2 regions of the Salinicoccus sp. ID82-1 genome follow, and region 2 is predicted to be linked to the other one. Evidence: riboswitches for the same ligand, from Rfam matches in the RefSeq annotation. Region 2 holds a riboswitch; the other holds the start of a gene.
The links. Region 2 has a riboswitch for S-adenosylmethionine ahead of J4760_RS02125 (methionine ABC transporter ATP-binding protein). Riboswitches for the same ligand answer to the same signal wherever they lie in the genome.

Region 1 (3,423 bases), on a different contig from region 2:
ATATTTCGCATGCATATGTCGAAATGGTCCCTTTCAGCCGTTGTGCTTCCTTATATGTGCATCTATTATGGACAACCTGTATACCACCTTCTCTAGCAATATCTGCAGCTTCCGGAGAGATGACGCCTTCCTGCAGCCAGAAGACTCCAGGATTCACTTCCACCGCCTCCCTGGCAATTCCAATTGCTGCTTCCGGACTTCTGAACACCTGTACCACATCGATAGGCTCCGGCACACTCGAGAGATCCGGATAGGATTTCTCTCCGAGTATTTCCGTCTCCCTTGGATTCACCGGAATGATTCTATATCCAAGGCGCTGCATCTTACGGGCAAGCCTGTAGCTCGGCCTCGCTTCTTTTCCGCTCAATCCCACGACCGCCAGTGTCTTCTGCCTATTCACAGTATTGCCGCTCTCATCCACCACTTTTTCAGTCGGCGAATCGAGTGCCCACCGGATGACACCTTCATCATTGATGATGATCTCCTGTTTCTCTTCAGCTCCGATGCCGGTTGCTTTAGCCAGCGCCTGATTCAGATCCTGCTGTATGTCTCTCACCGATTCGATACCGACGGACAGGCGGACAAGCTCTTCCAGTACACCCGTTTCTTCCAGCTGTTCTTTTGTAAGCTGCTGGTGTGTCGTGGAAGCTGGGTGGATGATGAGTGATTTGGCATCTCCGACATTTGCAACATGTGACCAGAGGGACACATTGTCTATCAACTGCTTGCCTGCAGCCTTGCCGCCTCTGATACCGAAGGTGATGATTGAACCGAAACCATTTCTGAAGCTTTTTTTGGCCAGCTCATGGGATGGATGGTCCGGGAGGCCAGGGTATGTCACCCATTCGACAGCTGGATGATCGTCTAGAAACCTGGCAAGCTTTTCAGCATTTTCATTGTGCCGTTCCACCCGTACATGCAATGTTTCAAGACCTTGGATCAGATGGAATGCATTATGCGGACTCAATGTTGCGCCGAAGTCACGCAACAGCTGAACGCGAATCTTCGTACTGAAAGCCAGTGTCCCAAAGTCGACTGCGTAGCGAATGCCATTATAGCTGGAATCCGGTTCGGTGAATTCCGGATATTTCGCCGTATTCCAGTTGAATCTTCCTCCGTCGACCACTACACCGCCGATGGATGTGCCATGTCCACCGATCCATTTTGTTGCCGAATGGACTACGATATCTGCACCGAGTGCAATCGGCTTGCATACATGAGGTGTCGCAAAGGTGTTATCCACTATCAGCGGGACACCGGCTTCATGTGCAATGGCAGAGACCGCTTCTATGTCCAGTACCTGGAGTCCCGGATTGCCGATTGTTTCGCCGAAGACTGCTTTTGTCCTATCCGTAATGGCAGCCTTGAAATTCTCGGGATCTGCAGGATCCACGAATTTGACATTGATGCCATAGCGCGGCAGTGTCACTGCAAACAGATTATATGTACCTCCATAAAGATTCGATCCAGCAACAATTTCATCACCGGCGCTGGCCAGATTGAGTATGGATAATGTAATGGCAGACATGCCGGATGATGTCGCCACTGAAGCTACACCTTCTTCAAGCAATGCCATGCGCTTTTCGAATACTTCTACGGTCGGGTTGCCGATGCGGGAATATATATTGCCCGGCTCATCCAGTGAAAAGAGGCTTTCTGCATGATCCGTATCATGAAATACATAGGATGTTGTCTGATAGATCGGCACCGCCCTTGCCCCGGTCGTTGGATCCGGAGCTTGTCCACCGTGCAGCGAAATGGTTTCGAGATCATAAGTAGAGTTGTTTTCTTGTGACATGATGATTCCTCCTTGAATATGAATTTATTAAAAAAAGTTCTCTTCTTGTATAAGAAGAGAACTTTGAACCCCCTCTTATCTTTCAGGAATATGATTCCTGCAGGAATTAGCACCTTGTCAAGCTGTACAGCTTGACGGTTGCCGGGCGTCATCGGGCCAGTCCCTCCGCCACTCTCGATAAGTATTTATATGGATTTCTAATAATGTATACTACAATACTATGAATTAAAAATGAATGTCAAAACATTTTTTAAATAAAAATTATTCGGATTTTTAAAGCTGTACAGCGATTACGGATAGCCTTCTATTCCAAGAGCTTCTCAATCGGTGATGATCATATTCGTTCAGATTATAGAATATTGATCGCATGATTTTTCCGTCGCCTGGGTAGGATTGAAGTAGGATGGGGATGATTCCATGGCCGATATGATGACACCTGAACAAAGGAAACGCACGATGAGCAGAATCAGAGCGCAGTCGAAGCTTGAGAACAGGATTACGAAAGCATTGTGGGCCAAAGGGTACAGATTCAGAAAAAATGTGCGCAGACTGAAAGGCACACCCGATATTGCCATACAGAAATACAAAGTCGTCATCTTCATCGACTCGTGCTTCTGGCACGTTTGTCCCGAGCATGGGAATTGGCCGAAGAGCAACCAGGCATTCTGGAATCAGAAGCTTGCGAGAAATATGGAAAGGGATCGTGAGGTGGACACCCACTACCACGATGGCGGCTGGCACATCATGCGTCTATGGGAGCATGAGTTCAAAAATGACTTCGAAGGGGCTGTTGATAGGATTGCTGAATGCATAGAAGCTGCAAAACGCATAAAAAACGCGGAAAAAATAGGAGATGAAACGCAATTTCATTGTTGACAATTTACGAGAATCATTGTAAATTTGAATATGTAGTTTTTAAAGCGTGACTCATCACCTGACCACCTGCCCGGCAGGTGTTGAAATTGTTGTGAGTCCCGACAGATAAATAAAAGCTTGGTCTGTTAGCTCAGCGGGAGAGCACTTCGTTGACATCGAAGGGGTCACTGGTTCGATCCCAGTACAGACCATCCAGTATTAAAACGCAAACATCCAGTCAATAGACTGGATGTTTTTTTTATTTATAACTGTTCAGTATTCTTGAAACAAGGCCGAGAACCGGCAATTCGATGATGGGCCCGATCACGAGTGATAATGCAATCAGCGGCTCGTCTGGAAAGGCAGCAATGGCAATTGCGAGCGCAAGCGGTGAATTGCGTGCCAATGTCATGATGATGAGGCTGACTGATTCCTGTTTGCTGAATGACAGAAGTCTGCTGGCAGCACTGCCTCCAATGAAGTTGATTGTGAAGAATACAAGCAGTGGCAGTAGGAGGAGCAGCACAATATCCAGATTTTCAATCAGTGAAGTCCGCTCGGAGGCGAACATGGCGGCAATTGCTACGCCAAGGAACAGGACATTCGCCTGCTCGAAAAACCGCTTCATCCTGCCCCCTGATCCAAACAGCCTTCTCGTCAGTATGGCAAGGAGGAGCGGTATGCCGATGATGGTCAGTATGCTTTCGATGATCGTATGTACCGGCAGTCCCATACTCTGCTCCAATCCAAAAAAGAGGTGGAGGTAGACA
Region 2 (3,423 bases):
ATGAATTCCATCATCTTTTTCACGTATGATAAATCCTATGACAGAAACCTTCTTATTTTGACTCGCCCAGTTGATCGCACTTTCTGCCAGCTCGTTTACTAGTGAAGACTTCATTTTCTGGTACTCTTCAACATTAAAAACCTGTTGCACGCTGAGCTCCTTTTTAAGGCGTTTGTACTTTGCTGCTTCTTGTGGATTTTCAACCAGATAATCTCTAAAAGCCAAATGTCTACTAACTTCGCTTTTGCCTGATTGGTAAATATGTACGTGGTGTGTTCTGCTGCTATTTATATGCTTAACAAAAAATCGTCTGCCAGCTATTCCGTTCTCTCCTTTTACAGTATACCCAAGCTTAGTCATCATAGTATTATATGAATCTACGTGTTGAACATTTTGAACTTCTACCAGAATATCGATTATAGGTTTGGCGACCATTTCCGGGATTGCAGTACTTCCAATGTGGTGTATGTCCAATAGCTCTTCAGCAAAAACTGCCTGTATCTTCTTAGCTTCTCTGTTAAAGTCATCTTCCCAGCTTTTTCTGTAAGAAACCAACTCCAGCTTTCGCATAAATTCACCCTGTCTTTTTTATGTTAGGTTCTGTATCCATTAGTTATATTTTTGCCATCTATTTTCGTTCTAATTCAAGCCTCTTTAGATATTGCTCATATTACTCGGTTTTACCATGATCAACCGCAAAGCTGAAAACGAGCTTCAAAACATATAAGGCGAGCAGTCCATTCAGAATAAAATGTGTGTCAGAGAGCAGCGTCAGTATGCCGAGTCCCAGTAGGGCAGATGCCATTCCAGCAGTACGCTGTAGGTCTCTTTTTTCAATTCTGGTAATAATCCATGCGACAGATATGGTGAAAATCCAGATGATTGCACATAATGAAAAATTGCCGAAGATCCAGCCGAGTATCAGTGGCTGGACGTGGATGGTCAGAAATACCAACCTGGCTTCAGGACTTCCCTGATAGTATTCATTCGTACCTTTTGTAACATTGGCCACCACACCCCCGGTGATATCGAGTGTCAGTATGACCAGTAGTATCATCTTCCACACTGCGAGCTCTGACCATTCATCAAATGTGTGAAAAAGCAGTATTGAGGAAAGAAGAATGCAGCTCGCCAGCACAATGGCCAACTCCGCCTTTGTTGTCCTTCTGCCAAAAAGTTCATGGAGAAGTTTGGGGACGGGCAATGTCTTTTTGGATATTTTCTTGTTCATCCTGAACACGTTCCTTCATGCATCAAAAGTGAAGCTGACTGCTGCGTCTATTATTCTGCAGATGTACTGTTTCGATGAAAGTGTTCCAATCATATCTATTATATACCGATAGAGTAGAAACAGTTGGTTATCAAGTTTCGTAAATCCAAACTATCTGAATGTTGACATTTCTCCTGGTGTCATGTAGAGTTATCATCATTCAACTGAATACTGTTATCCAGAGAAGTGGAGGGAATAGGCCCTTTGAAGCTTCAGCAGCAGGCTCACCCGGGTACTGTGCTAAATCCTACAAGCGGAGGCTTGGCAGATAATTGTAGAAACCATTTGCCATTTCGGCAGATGGTTTTTTTATTTTACATAGAGGATGTGATCGGATGGCAATTGTACTTGAAGATGTATCAAAGACGTACGAAGTGAATGGCAGGAAAGTGGAGGCTCTGAAAAAGCTGTCCTTATCGATATGTGACGGGGAGATATTCGGCATCATCGGTTTCAGTGGTGCAGGGAAGAGTACGCTGCTCAGGCTGATCAACCTTCTGGAGCATCCGAGTTCCGGCAGGGTCAGTGTCAATGGGACGGAACTCAATTCGCTCTCAGGGCAGGATCTAAGAAATAAAAGGCAGAAGATCGGCATGATCTTCCAGCAGTTCAACCTGATCGAGTCGAAGACTGTCTATCAAAACATCGAGTTTGTTCTGAAGGCAAGCAGATACGACAAGAAGAAGGTCAAAGGTCGTATAGAAGAGCTGCTTGCGCTTGTGGGCTTGAGCGACAAGGCGGACAGCTACCCTGGCAATCTGAGTGGCGGACAGAAGCAGCGGGTCGGCATCGCCAGGGCTTTGGCGAACCATCCGGAAGTACTGCTCTGCGATGAAGCGACCAGTGCACTGGATCCGGATACGACGAAGACGATATTGAAGCTGCTCAAGAGGATCAACAAGGAGCTTGGCATCACCATCGTTCTGATTACACATGAAATGGAAGTCATCAAGGAGATTGCTGACAGGGTCGGGGTCATGACGGCGGGAGAGATTGTGGAGAGTGATGATGTCTACAGCATTTTCAGCCATCCAAAGCACGCAGTGACGAAAGGGTTCGTCCAGGACATCTACGATTTCATTATTCCGGCACACATTGAAATCAATGAGCGATCCGAGGTCATCACCATCAAGTTTCTGAATGAGAATGCAGAGGCGAACTATGTCAATCAGCTCTATCGTCATTTCGACTGTGACATCAGCATACTGAACGGGCGGATCGAATACATCCATGATATGCCGCTCGGCTTCCTGATGCTGCATGTCAAAGGTGATCCTGAAGAAATCACAAGGCTCAAAATATTCATCGACGAATCCAATGGCATAGAAAGGGCTGAAATCCATGCAGAGACTGTCTGAAATTGCACCGCTGCTATACCGTGCACTGCTTGAAACCACGCTAATGGTATCGGTCTCCATATTCTTTGCGGTACTTGTCGGACTGCCGCTCGGCATACTGCTGTATGTTACAGCAAACCCGCTGCTGTTCAGAATAAAGCCGTTGAACCAGGTTCTAGGCGCCATCACCAACGTCATCCGTTCGTTTCCTTTCATCATACTCATCGTGGCCATCATGCCGGTGGCAACATGGCTGACAAACAGCTCGCACGGTCCTGTATTTGCCAGCGTGGCACTGTCCATCGCAGCAATACCGCTCTTTGCCAGACTAGCTGAGACGAGTTTCAATGGCGTCAGCAAAGGGGTCATCGAAGCGAGCATCGCAGGCGGGGCTTCCCTGCCGCTAATCATTACGGATGTACTCATACCTGAAGCGCGCCGTGGTCTCACCCAGGGCATCACGCTGACAATCATCTCCATCATCGCTTTCAGTGCGACTGCAGGTGTCGTCGGGGGTGGCGGCATCGGCGATCTGGCCATCCGCTATGGATACTACCGCTATGACACAGTGACAATGGTTGCCACTGTCGTCGTCCTGATCATCATCGTACAGCTTGTACAGCTGATCGGAGATTTTTTGACCAGAAGACAGGAGGGGAACTGATATGCGAGGAATATTGATATTTCTAGCTTCGACTCTGGCAGTCATCATCGGCTCCAGTGCATTGCTGTATGAAGGAGAAGGGGAAGTCATCACAATCGGTGCTTCCACTGGACCTTACAGTGACATGGTGAATTTTGCCCTGAAGCCGGCAC

Region 1: another riboswitch for S-adenosylmethionine. It lies ahead of J4760_RS12725 (PLP-dependent aspartate aminotransferase family protein); the one in region 2 lies ahead of J4760_RS02125 (methionine ABC transporter ATP-binding protein).

Annotation. Positions count from the first base shown of each region.
Region 1 covers NZ_JAGFLY010000005.1:251,980-255,402, reverse strand. Annotated here, with positions in the region: gene J4760_RS12725 (PLP-dependent aspartate aminotransferase family protein) at 1-1,798, opposite strand, end outside; SAM riboswitch class I at 1,871-1,982, opposite strand; gene J4760_RS12720 (very short patch repair endonuclease) at 2,216-2,674, shown strand; tRNA gene J4760_RS12715 (tRNA-Val) at 2,794-2,865, shown strand; gene J4760_RS12710 (arsenic resistance protein) at 2,913-3,423, opposite strand, start outside.
Region 2 covers NZ_JAGFLY010000001.1:424,999-428,421, forward strand. Annotated here, with positions in the region: gene J4760_RS02115 (GrpB family protein) at 1-570, opposite strand, end outside; gene J4760_RS02120 (hypothetical protein) at 671-1,231, opposite strand; SAM riboswitch class I at 1,442-1,545, shown strand; gene J4760_RS02125 (methionine ABC transporter ATP-binding protein) at 1,606-2,628, shown strand; gene J4760_RS02130 (methionine ABC transporter permease) at 2,612-3,271, shown strand; gene J4760_RS02135 (MetQ/NlpA family ABC transporter substrate-binding protein) at 3,273-3,423, shown strand, end outside.